Regions from separate parts of the Paenarthrobacter sp. NPDC090520 genome, predicted to be linked through region 1. Evidence: riboswitches for the same ligand, from Rfam matches in the RefSeq annotation. Region 1 holds a riboswitch; each other region holds the start of a gene.

Region 1 (5,392 bases):
TCGAGTTCGGCCTCGATGATGGCCAGGTCGGACAGCGGATCGCGGTCGGACTCCAGGGTGCCGCAGTCGAGGACATGCACCAGGGCAGCGCAGCGCTCAACGTGGCGCAGGAAGTTATGGCCGAGGCCCTTGCCCTCGCTCGCCCCTTCAATCAGCCCGGGAACATCTGCAATGGTGAACCGGACCTCACCGGCCTGGACCACTCCCAGGTTGGGGATCAGGGTGGTGAACGGGTAGTCAGCAATCTTGGGGCGCGCTGCGGACATGGCCGCGATCAGGCTGGACTTGCCGGCAGACGGGAATCCAACCAGGGCAATATCGGCAATGGACTTCAGTTCCAGGACGATGTCGCTGGAATCGCCTTCGATGCCCAGCAAGGCAAAACCGGGGGCACGCCGCTTCTGCGACGAAAGGGCGGCGTTGCCCAGGCCACCCTGTCCACCCGCGGCCGCGATGTACTCCGTGCCCTCCCCCACGAGGTCAGCCAGTACGTCGCCATCCTTGGTTTTCACCACCGTACCGTCGGGTACGGGAAGGACCAGGGTTTCGCCGTTCTTGCCGCCGCGCCAGTCCCCCATGCCGGGGCCACCGTTGGTAGCGTGGCGGTGCGGAGCGTGGTGGTAGTCCAGCAACGTGGTGGTTTGCGACGACACACGGAGGATGACGTCGCCACCATTGCCGCCGTTGCCGCCGTCGGGTCCGCCGAGTGGCTTGAATTTTTCACGCTTGACGGAAACACAGCCGTGGCCGCCGGTACCGCCTGAAACGTGCAGGACTACCCGGTCTACAAAGCTCGCCACGTCTATCTCCTCTGTCGCTGTAAACAGCGCGAATGCCATGTCCGGCGCACACCGGGCGCCCCGAACGATTGTAATGCGGTTAAAAGAACGGTGGAGCGGGCCTTTTGGGCCCGCTCCACCGGTTCAGAACGTGTTGTTACTCTGCAGCTGCAGCAGCAACGATGTTCACTACGCGACGGCCGCGGCGAGTACCGAACTCAACCGCACCAGCCTGGAGTGCGAACAGGGTGTCGTCGCCACCGCGACCCACGCCTGCACCGGGGTGGAAGTGGGTTCCACGCTGGCGAACGATGATTTCGCCTGCGGAAACTACCTGGCCACCGAAACGCTTGACGCCGAGGCGCTGTGCGTTGGAGTCACGACCGTTGCGAGTGGAGCTCGCGCCTTTTTTGTGTGCCATGTGAAATGCCTGCCTCTAAATATGTGGGGAAACTGAAAATCTGAACTGCGTAAGGAAAGTTACGCGATGCTCGTGATCTTGATCTTGGTCAGTTCCTGACGGTGACCCTGGCGCTTCTTGTAGCCGGTCTTGTTCTTGAACTTCTGGATGACGATCTTGGGACCACGGAGGTCCTCCAGGATCTCGGCCGTGACCTTCACCTTGGCCAGGTCCGCAGCAGCGGAGGTGACCTTGTCGCCGTCAACCAGGAGCAAGGCGGGCAGCTCAAGCGTGCTGCCGGCTCCACCGGGGACGCGGTTCAGCGTTACGTAGTCTCCAACGGAAACCTTTTCTTGGCGGCCGCCTGCGCGGACAATCGCGTACACCACTGGGGTACTCACTTCTCTCGACGTTTCTTACTAAATTTGCGTGCGGAACTCGAACCGGAATCAGGCCTGGTTCACGCTGTGCCTCAACGCCGTGGACTCCAGATCGAAGCCCGCGAGTCATCCCGTGAATAATTCCAGGGGGCATAACCCAAGTGTTGGCGTAAGCACCGAAGATCAAGATTACGCTAGTTCGACCCTCGGCTGCAAATGAGGCCGGGTCCGGAAGCCACCGCGTGACGCTAGTCACCAGTAGGAACGGACTTTCCCGGCACCGTGCCCATACAGCCTACAGGCTCCGGGACACTTTGCCGGGAATTCACCACTTCGACGCGCGGGCGGCCTTTACGCGTGCAACCGCGGGGCGTCAAAGAAGGCCGTCTCGTAGCGGCACGAATGGGCGAAAGCCTCCACCATGGCGGCCCGGTCGTGGCTGGAGGCGACGACCGCGGCCGCGGCCGTAAAGCCGATGGCCTTGCGGGTGGCCTCGGCAAAGTCTTCATCGGCGTAGGTCTTCAACCAGTCCGCATACGCGTGCTCCGACGGGGAACCTGCTGTGACGTAACTTGCGTGGAGCCGGTGTCCCACCTCGGCGTAGAGCCAGTAACAGGGCAGGATGGCCGCGAGCAGCACACCGTAACTTCCAGAGGCCGACGCCGCCAGAAGGTGGTCCACGTAGGCCTTGGTGACAGGTCCGGTGTGGGTTGCGGCCTCCCGCGTGCTCAGCCAATTGCGGTGCAGTTCGGATTCGACTTCGAGGCAGAGCTGCGAGGACCTGGCCCAGAACAGCTGCTCTTCCTCGGTGGGAGCGAGGGCACCTGCCCGTGCCAGCACCCGCGAGTAGCCGTTCAGGTAAAGGGCATCCTGCGCGAGGTAATAGTTGAACTGTGGCTCGGGAAGGCTGCCCGACTCCAGCCCCTGGATGAATTCGAGGCCATGGATGGCGTCCAGCTCAGGTGCCGCTTCCTCCCACAGGCGGGCGGCGAAAGCCCCCGGGCCTTCGGCCTGCTGTGCATGGTGGAAGTGGTTGATGGGGCCACTGCCATGGCCCACCTCCAGCACATCCGCGGTGGCCAGGGCCTGCAGGAGCCAGGGTTTGACCTCCCGCAGCGACGCTTCCCAGTCTCCCGTCCGCGCCTGGACCGTAGCCAGGGCCGAGGACAACGAGCAGCCCGTTCCATGGCTGTTCTTCGTCTCCACCCGTGGCCCCGCCACCGAGACAAGGTCCTGCCGCAGCAATCCACTGGTATTAACGAGCGCATCGGGACACTCGGCTCCCGCCAAGTGTCCGCCCTTCACCAGCACGGTGTTTCCACATTCGGCCGCGAGCCGCTTGCCTTGTTCGAGGGCAGTGGACCAATCCGTCGCTTCCGGCTCGCCCAGCAGCATGGCGAGTTCAGGAATGTTGGGGGTGATGAGGTCCGCCACCGGCAAAAGGCTGCGCAGGGCGGCTTCGGCGGATTCCCGGAGGAGGCGGTCACCACTGGTAGCTACCATCACCGGGTCAAGGACCACGACGGCGGGGCGCACCTCCTCCAGCCAGCGACGCACCTCGCCAATCACCTCGGCGTCTCCCAGCATCCCGATCTTGACGGCGTCGATGGATACGTCGCTGCTGATCGCCTCAAGCTGCTGCCTAAGGAAGTCCACGGGCGGAACATGGACGGCGGTGACGCCCAAAGTGTTTTGCGCCGTGAGCGCCGTGACCACGGCCATTCCGTAGCCGCCGTGGGCGGCAATGCTTTTCAGGTCTGCCTGGATTCCAGCGCCGCCGGAGGGGTCGGAGCCCGCGATGCTAAGGACGCGCGGGGTCCGCCGGCCGGTGTTTGCGACGGCGTAGACGGCTGATTTCAACGATGAAGTCATGAGGGACATCCCTTCGCCGGTGCTAACCGGACAGGTTCAACGGGTCTGGATCTCAGCCCGGCCCAACGCCTGGCACCCCGTGTCAGTGACCAAGCCTAACGGACGAAGGGTCCGGCAGGAGTTACTGCCGGACCCTTCGTCGGTTACATGACGTTGGCAATGCCTAGAGTTCCGAGGCCGGAACCCCCACGCCGAGGATAATCGGCTCAGAAGCAGCGGACTCCCTCTTGGCCTGCTCCTGCGGCGCCTTGGCTTCATGGGCCGCTCCCCCACCGGTGGACGCGGACACCTCATGGTGCTCTACCGTGGTCTCGTTGGCGGCACCCTGCGCCCGGCTGGCGCTGCGGTTCCGGCGCCCACGCCGGCCGCGGGCACGACTGGACGGATCGCTTTCCTCCGCAGGATCCTGCCGGGAGGGGACGGTTTCCGCGGGAGCAGCAACAGTGGCAGCGGGCCCAGCCTGGCTTTCGACAGCCACGGGACCCCCACCCAGGTGGGAGAAAGCCTCAGCCAACAGGTCCAGAGTCATGGCAGGCTTCTCCGAAGCCGGCTCCTCGTGGTGTTCCACGAAGGGCAGGGCAACCTCTTCACCGCCAAACCGGAGCACCGGCGTGGCACGCGGGGCGCCCTCGACGGCGCCCGAATCGGGCACCTCATCAGAATGCTCTGCGCCAGCCCCGGTTGCGGCGGCGGCCGCCGCACGTGCTTCTTCCTCGGCCCGGTGAACCTCGTCGTCGTGCAGGTGGGCAGCGTGCGCTGCGGCGGCGATCGTGGCCAGGGCAGCCCTGGTGGCCTGGGCCTTGGCCTGCCGTGCCGGATCCACTGGCTCCGGAGCCGGCGTCGAAGGCGCAGGCGAAGCTGCGGTGTGGACCGGCGTCGAGCTCTCTGCCGGCTGTCCCCCGCCCTTGCCGCGGCGGCGCTTCCGCTCAGTCCGGCTGGAAGGCTGCTGCTGGGTTTCCGTGTGCGGCCGGTGCTGCTCGGCGGCAACAGCGTTTGCACGACGGTGCTCAACAGGTTCGTCGTGAGTCACCACGCCGCGTCCGGCACAGTGCTCGCACTGCTCGCCAAAGACCTCGAGCAGGCCTGTGCCCATGCGCTTGCGCGTCATCTGCACCAGGCCAAGGGAGGTCACTTCCGCCACTTGGTGCTTGGTACGGTCCCGGCCCAGGCATTCCACCAGGCGGCGCAGCACCAGGTCCCGGTTGGATTCGAGCACCATGTCGATGAAGTCGATGACGATGATGCCACCGATATCGCGCAGGCGAAGCTGGCGGACTACTTCCTCGGCGGCCTCAAGGTTGTTCTTGGTGACGGTCTCCTCCAGGTTTCCACCGCTGCCGGTGAACTTGCCGGTGTTGACGTCCACCACAGTCATGGCCTCGGTACGGTCGATCACCAGGGATCCACCCGACGGCAGGAAGACCTTGCGTTCCAGGGCCTTGTGGATCTGCTCGTCGATGCGCCATGCCGAGAAAATGTCCTGGTCCTTGGTCCACTTCTCGAGCCGGCCCACCAGGTCCGGCGCAACATAGGTGACATAAGCCTCAATGGTGTCCCAGGCATCATCGCCGGAAACGATGAGCTTGGAGAAGTCCTCGTTGAAGACGTCACGGACCACCTTGATGGTCAAATCGGGCTCGCCATAAAGCAGCTCGGGTGCCAGGACCTTCGTGGAGGAGGCCTGGCCCTCAATCCCCTCCCACTGGGCGCGGAGGCGGTTGATGTCGTGGGTCAGTTCCTCTTCCGAGGCCCCTTCGGCTGCCGTACGGACAATGACCCCGGCGTTCTCCGGCAAACGGTCCTTGAGGATCCGCTTGAGGCGGTTGCGCTCGACGTCGGGCAACTTGCGTGAGATGCCCGTCATGGAACCGCCGGGAACGTACACCAGGTAGCGGCCCGGAAGGGAAATCTGGCTGGTCAGGCGTGCACCCTTATGCCCGACGGGATCCTTGGTTACCTGC
Region 2 (5,392 bases), on a different contig from region 1:
CAGCGGGAACAGCGCGAGCTCTGCCACCAGCGCGATCGACGCCGAGACCCAGTCGATGGACAGGGCCAGCACCATGGAAATCAGGAAAACGGCCACGAACTTTGCCAAAGGGTTGGCCCGGGTCAACAGGGCATGGTTGCCGCTCAGGCTCAAGGTCTCCCTCATGACGCACCAGCTTCCTGCTTCTCTGCCTGGTTCGCTGGCGTGAGGTGCAGTTCCGCGCCGCCAAGGACAGCGCTGAATTCCTCGTCGTGGGTCACCGAGACTACGGCCGTTCCTTGGTCCAACAGCTCCGACAGGAACGAGGCCAGTTCGGCCCAGGTATTGGCGTCCTGGCCGAAGGTTGGTTCATCGAGCACCAGCACTTGGGGATGTGCGGCGAGGACCGTCGCCACGGACAGCCTGCGCTTTTCACCGCCGGACAGGGTATAGGGATTCGCGTCCACCAAGTGCGTCAGCCGGAGCCGCTCAAGCAGTTCGTCCACGCGTTCCTCGCCGTGGCCCAGATGCCTGGGGCCGAACATGAGCTCGTCCAGGACCTTGCCCGTGACGAACTGGTGCTCCGGTTCCTGGAAAACGGTGCCGATTCGGGAGATCAGCTGGTCTGCTTTCCACGCGAACGGATCGATCCCGGCGCCTTGGGAAAGTTCGACGGCGGCAGACACCTTGCCGTGCACCGGCGCCAGAAGGCCCGCCATCGTGAGCGCGAACGTGGACTTGCCCGCGCCGTTCGGACCCGTGATGGTCAGTGCTTGTCCGGCCCTGACCTGCGCGGTAACCCCGGCTTGGACCGGCACGGGCGGGATGCTCTTGAAGCCGCGACGCCGGGGCTTTTCCCGGGACACAGCCAGGTCTTGCGCTGCCAGGAGCAACGGTGCCATCTCGGGGACGAGGGTCCGTGCACGGGTTCGTGGAACATAGCCGGGAACCCACACGCCCGCATCAATGAGCATGGTGCGGGCCTCGGAAAGCACGTGGTCCGGCTGCCCGTCCAGGAGAACCCCTCCGCCGGGTTGCAGGACCACGATCCGGTCAACGAGGTCCTTCCAGACCGATACCCGGTGCTCCACCACCACCAGGGTTGCACCGGTCTTGTCCAGGCAGCGGCCAACGGCGTCGCGGACTTCCAGCACGCCGGCCGGGTCCAGGTTGGCTGTCGGCTCGTCCAGGAGGAGCAGCCCTGTCCGCATCGCCAGAATGCCGGCAAGCGCAAGGCGCTGCTTCTGCCCGCCGGAGAGTGCCGCCGTCGGGTGATCCAGCGCCAAGCCGCCATCTGCAGCGGTACGCAACCCGACGTCGTCGAGCGCCTCATGGACGCGCGCCCAAATCTCTGCCCTCGGAACGGCGAGGTTCTCGGCACCAAACGCTGCGTCGTCGCCCACGCGGGACAGGACCACCTGCGTTTCCGGGTCCTGCTGCATCAAACCGGCGCGGCCCCGCTGTTCGCGCGGCAGTCCGCCGTCGATCAGCAGGGAGCCGGTCTCGTCCGAGTCGTCTTCCTCGTCGCCCAACACCCCGGCCAAGGCGTGCAGGAGCGTCGACTTGCCGGCTCCGGAGGGACCCAGCAGGAGCACGCGCTCCCCGGGTTCGATCCGCAGGTCCAATCCGTGGATGGCAGGGGTGGACCGTCCGGCGTGCCGCCATCCCCAGCCCTCGGCCGAGATGGCGGCGGGCCGGCCGCTGTTTGTGGCGGCCATCAGTTGAAGACAGGCTCCGACGCAGCCTTGCGGGATGCGAAAGCGCTCAGCACGCCGGTCTTCGCCAGGCCGCGCGTGGCAACCCAGGAGAGGGCACCGGCGATGATCGCACCGGAGATTGTGCAGAATGCGATGTAGGCCAGTTTGTCGACGGCTTCGTAGGCGATGTTCCAGCCCCACGGGAGGAAGGAATCATTCAGGCCGCAGAAGAGGCCAGCGCCCGCACCCGCGAGAAGCGAGGTGGGCAGGTTGAACTTCTTGTAACGGAACGCTGCGAACACCAGCTCGGCGCCGAGGCCCTGCAGGATGCCGGAGATGAGCACCGTGGTGCCGTACTGGGAGCCCATGATGAGCTCGCCGGTGGCGGCCACGGCCTCGCAGAACAGCGCCGCACCGGGCTTGCGGATGATGAGCATGCCCAGCACCGCCGGGATCATCCAGCCGCCGGCGATCAGGCCGGTGAGCGGCGGGTAGGCCGCGTTCATGGGGATGGATACGATTGCGGCGCCCTGGGACCATGCCCAGAAAATCACGCCGCCGGCGATGGCGATCAACGCTGCCACCACAATGTCTACAACGCGCCAGTTGTTACTGGTCTTCTTCACGCTTGCCGTGGTCATTTCTTTGCCTCCTGAGGTTACAGGAGGGGAAAGTGCTCCCCGGATACCCCGGCTGGCTCACGCCGCCCTGGTCCGGACACTCTGAGAAGCTCGACTCCCTTGCGCCGGTACTAACCGGATCAGGTTCGAGGGTCTGCGGCTGTCCGCACTCTCAGCGCCCTCGCGTCTCCTGCATCGCTGCAGGTTCGACGGCGGCGCTCCCCTGTCGTTATCAATCTGCCCTTATGGGCGAGGTTCAGTTTACACCTGAAGGGGTTTGCGGGGTCATGGAGCGGGTCATAAATCCGTGCGGGGCCGCTCTCCGCCCCGTTCCCCGCCCTTGGGGTCGCAGACCGGGCCGCACAACGTAGCTGAGACAATGGCAGCATGACGGAAACTCCTGGCCCAAGCCATCCTGACGCAGCCAAGCCAGTTGCCGAAGCCCGCCTTGCAGCCAGCGTGATCCTGCTCCGCGATACGTCTGCAGGGCTGGAGGCCTTTGTCCAGCACAGGGTCTCCACCATGGACTTTGCGGCGGGCATGGTGGTGTTCCCCGGCGGCCGCGTGGACACTGGGGATTACGAGGGCTGGGACTACGCACCAGAGCTTCTGGAACGACATGCCAAGGAGTGGCGGCTGAGCTCAATCGCCACAGCAGAACCGGATTCCTCCGCGGCCAGCAGCCAAGCATGCAGGAGCTCCGGCACTGTTCTCGCCGCCGCCATCCGCGAGGTCCAGGAGGAAGCCGGCCTCACGTTGGATCCGGCCGCCCTTCGGCCGTGGGCCAACTGGATCACGCCCGTGGACATGCCCAAGCGCTTCGACACCTACTTTTACGTTGCCAAGCCTGCCCAGGACGCCGCACCGCAACACCAGACCACTGAGGCCTGGCAGTCACTGTGGATGCCCGTTGACGGAATCCTGTCCGCGGAGGCTGAGGGCAAGCTGCAACTCATGCCGCCCACGTACTACCTGCTCAGGGAAATCTCCCGTTTCGACTCCGTTGATGCCATGTGGACCGCGGATCATGAGGTGGTTCCCGTGCTGGCACCACCGGGCTCCCTTGCCGCCTTCCTCAAGGAGAGGGCGAGCCGGGGCTAAGCAGGATCCGCCGGGTTGTTGAGGTTAGGCTGAAGGCATGAACTTCTTCCTCAAGCTTCTGGGCGCAGGCGTGAGCCTCGGCGCGGGTTTCCTTGGCACCAAGCTGGTCAACAAGGGATGGGAAAAAGCCACGGGCAACAAGCCGCCCAAAGGCAACGATGATATGGAGACGAGCCTCCGCTCAGCGCTGACGTTCGCCCTCATCTCGGCGTTTGTCAGCACCCTCATCCAGGTCCTCGCCAGCCGGGGTACGCAGCGCGCCATCGCCCGCTTCGCCAAGTCCCAGGACATCGTCTAGAACCAACGCGGGGTCACTCACGGCCCATGGCGGACGTCCGGATGGGCCGGAAGTGACCCCGCGTTGCCCTAGTCCTCCGAACGCCCCTCGGCCGCACGCTGCACCACGGCTTCCAGCTCGTCCTTGGTGAGCAATTCACGGTGCCCATGCTTGGTACGGTAGGCCGAACGCCCCACCATGTGGGCCGCAACGGGTGCCGTCAGCAACTGGAAGATCCAAGCCACCAGCAGCACGGGCCACACCCACCAGGTGCGCATCTGCAGGCCGATCGCGGCAAGCATGAGGAACAAGCCCAACACCTGCGGTTTGGTGGCCGCGTGCATGCGGCTCATGAGGTCCGGGAAACGCAACAACCCGATGGCCGCACCAAGTGACATCAGGGCGCCCACCACCAGGAACACTGCCGTAACGGCGTCGATCACGAGGTCCACGCCGGTTGCATCAGGAGTCATTGGCCTGTCCCCTTCGCTCAGCCACGAACCGGGCAACGGTCACCGATCCGATAAATCCGATCACGGCCAAGGCAACCAGGAGCATGAGGTTGTTCAGGTGCCGGTTGACCGCCATATCCACCGCCAGCGCAGCGCCAAGGATGGCCAGGAGTACGTCGGAAGCGAGCACGCGGTCCAGCAACGACGGCCCAACGGCGATCCGGATGATCGCCCCGGCCGCGGCGAGGCTGAGGATCACAGCCGTGACAATGAGAACCAGTTCTTTCACAGTGAGGCTCCTTCCATGCCCGGGGCTTCAGCCCGAAGGGCTGCCACTTCCTCGCGGGTGCCCATGATCCTGATCAGTCCGGCTTCGATGTCCTGTACTTCGTGCCGGATTTTCCGCACATCTTCCTCTCCGTAGATGTTGAGCGCGTGCAGGTAGAGCGTGGAGGTGGAGCGGTCCACTTCCACCACCAGCGAGCCCGGGATCAGGGAGATGACGTGGCCGGTGGCCGTCACCATGAGGTCGGCATGGCTCCGCAGCGGAACAGCGACGACGGCGCTGCGCACCTTGGGTCCTTTGACCACGGCCAGGTAGAGGACCAGGAAGCTCGCTGCCACCACTTTGCCGAGGAACATGAGGGCGAAAGGAATGGCGCGGAGGATGTTGAAGCGGCCACTCAGTTCAACGGGGGGCAAGTAGAACAGCTTGGCCACCACAATGGCGATGAGCGCGCCGAACAACAGGTTGCCGGGGCTGAAATCCCGCCACAGGGCGCCCCACACAATCACCAGCCAGATCAGCAGTGGGAGTTCGGTGCGGAAGGAGATCGGTTTGCGGCTCATTTGGCACCGCCTGTCTGCACCGCGGCGGGCACCGGAGCGTTATCACCCAGGACGGAGTGGATGTAGGCCGAACGGTCGAGCATGATCTCGGCTGAGCCGCCGGACAGCTGGAAAAGCGGTCCGGCGAAGACAGTCAGCGCTACACCGAAGACCACCAGTCCGGCCGTCGAACCCACCATGGTCCGGGGAAGGACACCGGCACGGCCGGGCGTCAGGAGCACCGGATCCGGGTATTCAGCATCCTCGGGCTTGCGCCAGAAGGCCCTGTTCCACACGCGGGCGATGGCGAGCAAGGTCAGGAGGCTCGTGACCACGCCGCCCACCACCAGGATGATGGCCAAGGGCGTGCCTAGCTCGACACCTGCTTGCAAGAGGCCAAGCTTCCCGAGGAACCCGGAGAACGGCGGGATGCCTGCC
Region 3 (5,392 bases), on a different contig from region 1:
AGCCCATGGGAACTACTCTCATTCCGTCGTGCTGACAAGTCGCGGAAACGGACCCGCAGGCTCCCTTCCCGCCACTGCCCAGCCTAGTGCAGCCGGCACCCGACGGGCGCGACACGCCCTTAGCGGACGGCAACCCGCAAGTGGTTCCGCCAAGGGTCTTCGAAACGCAGTTCCTTCCCGGTGTGGTGGCTCTGCAGCCCGGCGACCTTGAGGCGGTCAGCCAGGGCCTGCACGTCGTCGTCTCCAGGGACTTCGATCAACACTTCACCGAGGCCCAGGGTGTCGCGGCGCGGTCCTGCGCCGCGGCTGTTCCACACATTCATCGCCATGTGGTGGTGGTATCCGCCGGCCGAAACGAACAGCGCCTGGCCATGCCACCCGGCCGTCCGCTCGAAGCCGAGGGTGTCCACGTAGAACTTCTGCGCCGTGGCCACGTCACCCACCTGCAGGTGGACATGCCCGATCCCCGCGCCGGCCCGGGCCTGTCCGGTCACAGCCTCTTCACTCAGGTACTGCTGGAGGTAGGCCTGCGGCGGAAGCGCCACGTTATCCATCACCACGTTCTTCCCGTCCCACTGCCAGACCTCGCGGGGCTTGTCGTAGTACAGCTCGATGCCATTGCCTTCGGGATCGGTGAAATAGAAAGCTTCGCTCACCAAATGGTCCGCGCTGCCAACGAAGGCCCGCGGCTCGTACTGCGCGGCGGTCGCAATCGTGGCGGCCAAAGACGGCTGGTCTTCGAAGAGGATTGCCGTGTGGAAGAGGCCCGCCTCGCCCCGACCGGGGATCTGAAGGCCGGCAGCGGGGGCAAGGTGGACCACAGGCTTGCCCAAGCGGCCCAAATACACTCCGCCGTCCTGCTCCGCTACCACCTGGAGACCCAGGGCGCGCTGGTAGTAGTCGCTCATGACTTTCATGTCGCCGACCTTGAGCATCACCGTGCCCATGGTGAGTTCGGCAGGCAGCAGGTCCTGGGTGGATGAGGTGGTCATATGAAACTCCCGGTAATGAAGGTGGCCGCTGTTCGGCGCGTTCTACTTATCTAAATTACTTGAAGCTTCAATTTATTCCTAGCGGATCACCGTTCCACGCAACACCACACTCTTCAGCTTGTGGACTGTGGCCAGCTCCTGCCGCGGATCAGCAGCGCAAAGCACGACGTCGGCACTCGCGCCTTCGCTGATGGCGTCGGCTCCCAGCCACTCACGGGCGCCCCAAGTGGCAGCGTTGAGCACAGCGGCAGGCGGCAGGCCGGCGTCGTGCAGTTCCTGCATTTCGTCCGCGATACGGCCGTGGTTGATGACGCTCCCGGCGTCCGTACCCGCGTAGACGGAGACTCCTGCTTCGAAGGCCTCCAGGACGCGTTCGCGGCGCCGCTCCCACAGGGCAGTCATGTGCTGCGCATAGTCGGGGAACTTGGGCCTTGCTTGTGCGGCGATGTCCGGAAAAGTAGCGATGTTCACCAGCGTGGGGACGATCGGCACCTGCTGCTCCACCAAACGGGGCACATGCCGCGGCAAGAGACCGGTAGCGTGCTCGATGCAGTCAATGCCGGCGTCGAGCATCTGGTCCACGGTGTCTTCGGCGAAGCAGTGCGCGGTCACGCGGGCCCCTTCGTCGTGCGCAGCGGCAATGGCATCCTTGACCACGGCGGCAGGAAATGACGGGGCGAGGTCTCCAACGCCACGGTCTATCCAGTCGCCCACCAGTTTGACCCAGCCATCGCCGGCGCGGGCTTCCTTGCGCACTGTCTCCACCAGCTCTTCGGGCTCCACCTCGTGGCCCAGGCCTCGAAGATAGCGGCGGCTCCGCGCGATGTGCCGCCCTGCCCGGATGAGCCGCGGGAGATCTTTGCGCTGCTGGACCCAACGGGTATCGCTGGGTGAACCGGCGTCCCTGATCAGCAGCGTGCCGGCGGCGAGGTCGGTTTGCGCCTGGGCCAAGGTGGTCGCCTCATCCACCGATCCGCCCGGACCGAGGCCGATGTGGCAGTGGGCGTCCACGAAACCCGGGAGGACCCAGCCATCCAGCACGGCGTCCGGCCGGGCCGCGGGCCGGATGAACGTCAGCAGGCCATCCACGGACCATAGCCCCCGGCGCTCGTCCTCGGCTCCGAGCAGCACGGGACCGGTGAATTCGATGATGTTCGCCATGGCAAAAGCCTAGTGCTCCCCCACGAGCCACGCCCTGCCGGATGGCTTGTGACTGGGACCACCCAGGGAGCTGTGGTAGCTTCGTCTACGACCACACGGGGGCCCTTGCAGGGGCTGAGATCGGACTGAGGCAGTCTGCGACCGTTGAACCTGTCCGGGTAATGCCGGCGAAGGAAGTGAGTAATCCTTGAGCACCACAGAAACACAGCACAGCCCTGCCCAAAACCAGTCTGCTACGGCAGAGGAGACGGTCACGCAGTCGCTGAAGTCCCATTCGCTGGCCTGGCTGGAAGATCCCCGCCACGGCATCCGCGTACCGGTCACCGAAATCGCGTTGGAACCATCGCCGAACGGCCAGGCCAACGCTCCCTTGCAGGTGTACCGCACCGCCGGGCCAGGCAGCGACCCGGTAGTGGGCCTGCGTCCTTTCCGGCAGCCCTGGATTGAAGAACGCAGGGACACGGAAAGCTACAGCGGCCGCGAACGCAACCTGCTCGACGACGGCAAGTCGGCTGTCCGCCGCGGGGCGGCCTCGGCGGAATGGAAGGGTGCCCAGCCCGTTCCCCTCCGCGCCATCGAAGGCAGGACCGTCACGCAAATGCACTATGCCAAGCAAGGCATCGTGACCCCGGAAATGCGCTTTGTGGCGCTGCGGGAAAACTGCGACGTCGAACTGGTTCGCAGCGAAGTAGCGGCCGGCCGCGCCATCATCCCGAACAACATCAACCACCCTGAGTCCGAGCCGATGATCATCGGCAAGGCGTTCCTGGTGAAGATCAACGCCAACATCGGCAATTCAGCCGTGACCAGCTCCATCGCCGAGGAAGTCGACAAGCTGCAGTGGGCCACCCAATGGGGCGCAGACACCGTCATGGACTTGTCCACCGGTGATGACATCCACACCACCCGCGAGTGGATCATCCGGAACTCCCCCGTTCCCATCGGCACCGTTCCCATCTACCAGGCGCTGGAGAAGGTCAACGGCGAAGCCAACAAACTCACCTGGGAGATCTTCCGTGACACGGTGATTGAGCAGTGCGAACAGGGCGTGGACTACATGACGATCCACGCGGGGGTCCTCCTTCGCTACGTTCCGCTGACGGCCAACCGGGTGACGGGAATCGTTTCGCGTGGCGGCTCCATCATGGCGGGCTGGTGCCTGGCCCACCACGAGGAGAACTTCCTCTACACCCACTTCGATGAGCTGTGCGAAATCTTCGCCAAATACGATGTCGCGTTCTCGCTCGGTGACGGACTGCGTCCCGGTGCCACCGCCGACGCCAACGATGCCGCGCAGTTCGCCGAGTTGGACACCTTGGCCGAACTGACCCAGCGTGCATGGGAGTACGACGTCCAGGTCATGGTGGAAGGGCCGGGGCACATCCCGTTCCACCTGGTCCGGGAGAACGTGGAACGGCAGCAGGAATTGTGCAAGGGCGCCCCGTTCTACACCCTGGGACCCCTCGTGACGGACGTCGCGCCCGGCTACGACCACATCACCTCGGCCATTGGAGCCACGGAGATTGCCCGCTACGGCACGGCCATGCTGTGCTACGTGACTCCCAAGGAACACCTGGGCCTGCCCAACAAGGACGACGTCAAGACAGGTGTGATCACGTATAAGATCGCAGCCCATGCCGCGGACCTCGCCAAGGGACATCCCGGTGCGAACGAACGCGACGACGCCCTCTCCAAGGCGCGCTTCGAATTCCGTTGGCGGGACCAGTTCGCCTTGTCCCTGGACCCGGTAACCGCGGAATCCTTCCACGACGAGACGCTTCCGGCCGAACCGGCCAAGACGGCACACTTCTGCTCCATGTGCGGACCCAAGTTCTGCTCGATGCGCATCAGCCAGGACATCCGGGATGAATACGGTTCTGCCGAAGCCCAGGCAGCGATTGCGGACATGTACAGCGGCATGCGGGAAAAGAGCCAGGAGTTCCTCGCGGCAGGAGGCAAGGTCTACCTGCCCGAGCTGCAGGTGCCTGCAGGGTCAGGACGCGCGAACTGAGCTGGCCCGCCCAACCTCGGCGATGAACTTCCGGATGATCCGGTCTCCATCCGCCGAGTCCTGGGGCCGGTGCCCTCCCGCCGCCGCGCAGCGGAGGGCACCGGTTTCCTGCAGATATGCTGCGATCTCCTCGTAGAGCGGTTCCCAACCGCCTGTGAGGACCAAGGTAGGTACTCCCGGAACGATGTGCAGTTGCGCTTCCCACGGGGGTGCCTGCAGCCGCAGCCTCTTGGCGGAACGCCTGGCCTCGGGTGTTTCCTGCCCGCCGGCCTCGGCAGAAAAGGCGCGCCGGAAGTATTCGCGTTCGTAGTCGGCGTCGTTCAGTTGGTTCCGGATCTCGAAAAGCGGTTCCATGAGGGCACGGTGTGAAGCCGTGGCGGGCAACTCCGCTGTCAAGGACAGGCACGCAGGCTCAACAAGGACCAGGGAATGCACCAGGTCCGGGCGCTCCACCGCCGCAAGCATGGCGGAGATGGCGCCTTGCTCGTGTGCCACCACGTGCCCACCGCCGGAGCTGGCCAGCGAATCAAGCAGGATTGCGACGTCGGCAGCCACATCCGATTCCTCGGGTTCCGCCACGGGGTGGAACCCGTGGCGGCGCAGGAACAGGGCGTCGTAGTCCAAGGCCATGCCATGTTGCTTCGGCCACGCCGCCGCGCCGAAACTGCCCAATCCATGGACAAAAACTACGCGCTGCTTGTGCATTGGATCAGCCTATTCCCCGGCACCGACATCCAACCGGCCGGCAGTTGGGCTGGACCTGGCTACTTGCCCAGGAACTTGTCGAAGCCCTTGGGCAGGTTCAGCGAGGACGGATCGAAGTCCGCAGCACCCTGGCCGAAAGCGGCGCCCTTCGGTGCAGAAGCCGCTGCGGCCCGCTTTGCCTCGGCATCGCGCAATTCCTGCGCGGCCTTGGCCGGGTTGCCGGAACGTGCCTTCTTCTTGGGCGCGTTCTTGCCGCCCTTGCGGCCGCCACCGGGGCCACCCAGACCTGGCATCCCGGGCATACCCGGCATGCCTCCACCCTGGGCAAGCTTCTTCATCATTTTCTGGGCCTGGCCGAACCGCTCCAACAGGCCGTTGACCTCGGACACGTGGACACCGGAACCCCGGGCAATACGGGCCCGCCGCGAACCGTTGATGATCTTGGGCGCAACGCGCTCGTGCGGAGTCATGGAACGGACAATCGCCTCGACGCGGTCTATCTCACGCTCGTCGAAGTTCTCCA

Evidence for each region. A riboswitch is a leader RNA that binds a small molecule or an ion and turns the genes downstream of it on or off. The one in region 1 is predicted to bind thiamine pyrophosphate.
Region 2: it holds a riboswitch for thiamine pyrophosphate, as region 1 does, so the genes downstream of both, ACIQTZ_RS21290 (ECF transporter S component) here and thiD (bifunctional hydroxymethylpyrimidine kinase/phosphomethylpyrimidine kinase) in region 1, are expected to answer to the same signal.
Region 3: it holds a riboswitch for thiamine pyrophosphate, as region 1 does, so the genes downstream of both, thiC (phosphomethylpyrimidine synthase ThiC) here and thiD (bifunctional hydroxymethylpyrimidine kinase/phosphomethylpyrimidine kinase) in region 1, are expected to answer to the same signal.

What each region holds. Positions count from the first base shown of each region.
Region 1 is NZ_JBIVXM010000002.1:61,027-66,418, reverse strand. Features, by position in the region: gene obgE (GTPase ObgE) at 1-800, opposite strand, end outside; gene rpmA (50S ribosomal protein L27) at 937-1,200, opposite strand; gene rplU (50S ribosomal protein L21) at 1,260-1,568, opposite strand; gene thiD (bifunctional hydroxymethylpyrimidine kinase/phosphomethylpyrimidine kinase) at 1,911-3,431, opposite strand; TPP riboswitch at 3,423-3,521, opposite strand; gene ACIQTZ_RS02930 (Rne/Rng family ribonuclease) at 3,595-5,392, opposite strand, start outside.
Region 2 is NZ_JBIVXM010000025.1:23,151-28,542, forward strand. Features, by position in the region: gene ACIQTZ_RS21280 (energy-coupling factor transporter transmembrane component T family protein) at 1-165, opposite strand, end outside; gene ACIQTZ_RS21285 (ABC transporter ATP-binding protein) at 162-1,697, opposite strand; gene ACIQTZ_RS21290 (ECF transporter S component) at 1,697-2,317, opposite strand; TPP riboswitch at 2,396-2,531, opposite strand; gene ACIQTZ_RS21295 (NUDIX hydrolase) at 2,684-3,397, shown strand; gene ACIQTZ_RS21300 (DUF4235 domain-containing protein) at 3,435-3,695, shown strand; gene mnhG (monovalent cation/H(+) antiporter subunit G) at 3,764-4,147, opposite strand; gene ACIQTZ_RS21310 (monovalent cation/H+ antiporter complex subunit F) at 4,137-4,415, opposite strand; gene ACIQTZ_RS21315 (Na+/H+ antiporter subunit E) at 4,412-4,975, opposite strand; gene ACIQTZ_RS21320 (Na+/H+ antiporter subunit D) at 4,972-5,392, opposite strand, start outside.
Region 3 is NZ_JBIVXM010000001.1:523,326-528,717, reverse strand. Features, by position in the region: gene ACIQTZ_RS02510 (hypothetical protein) at 1-7, opposite strand, end outside; gene ACIQTZ_RS02505 (VOC family protein) at 120-992, opposite strand; gene ACIQTZ_RS02500 (amidohydrolase family protein) at 1,071-2,153, opposite strand; TPP riboswitch at 2,239-2,346, shown strand; gene thiC (phosphomethylpyrimidine synthase ThiC) at 2,341-4,164, shown strand; gene ACIQTZ_RS02490 (alpha/beta fold hydrolase) at 4,147-4,869, opposite strand; gene ffh (signal recognition particle protein) at 4,929-5,392, opposite strand, start outside.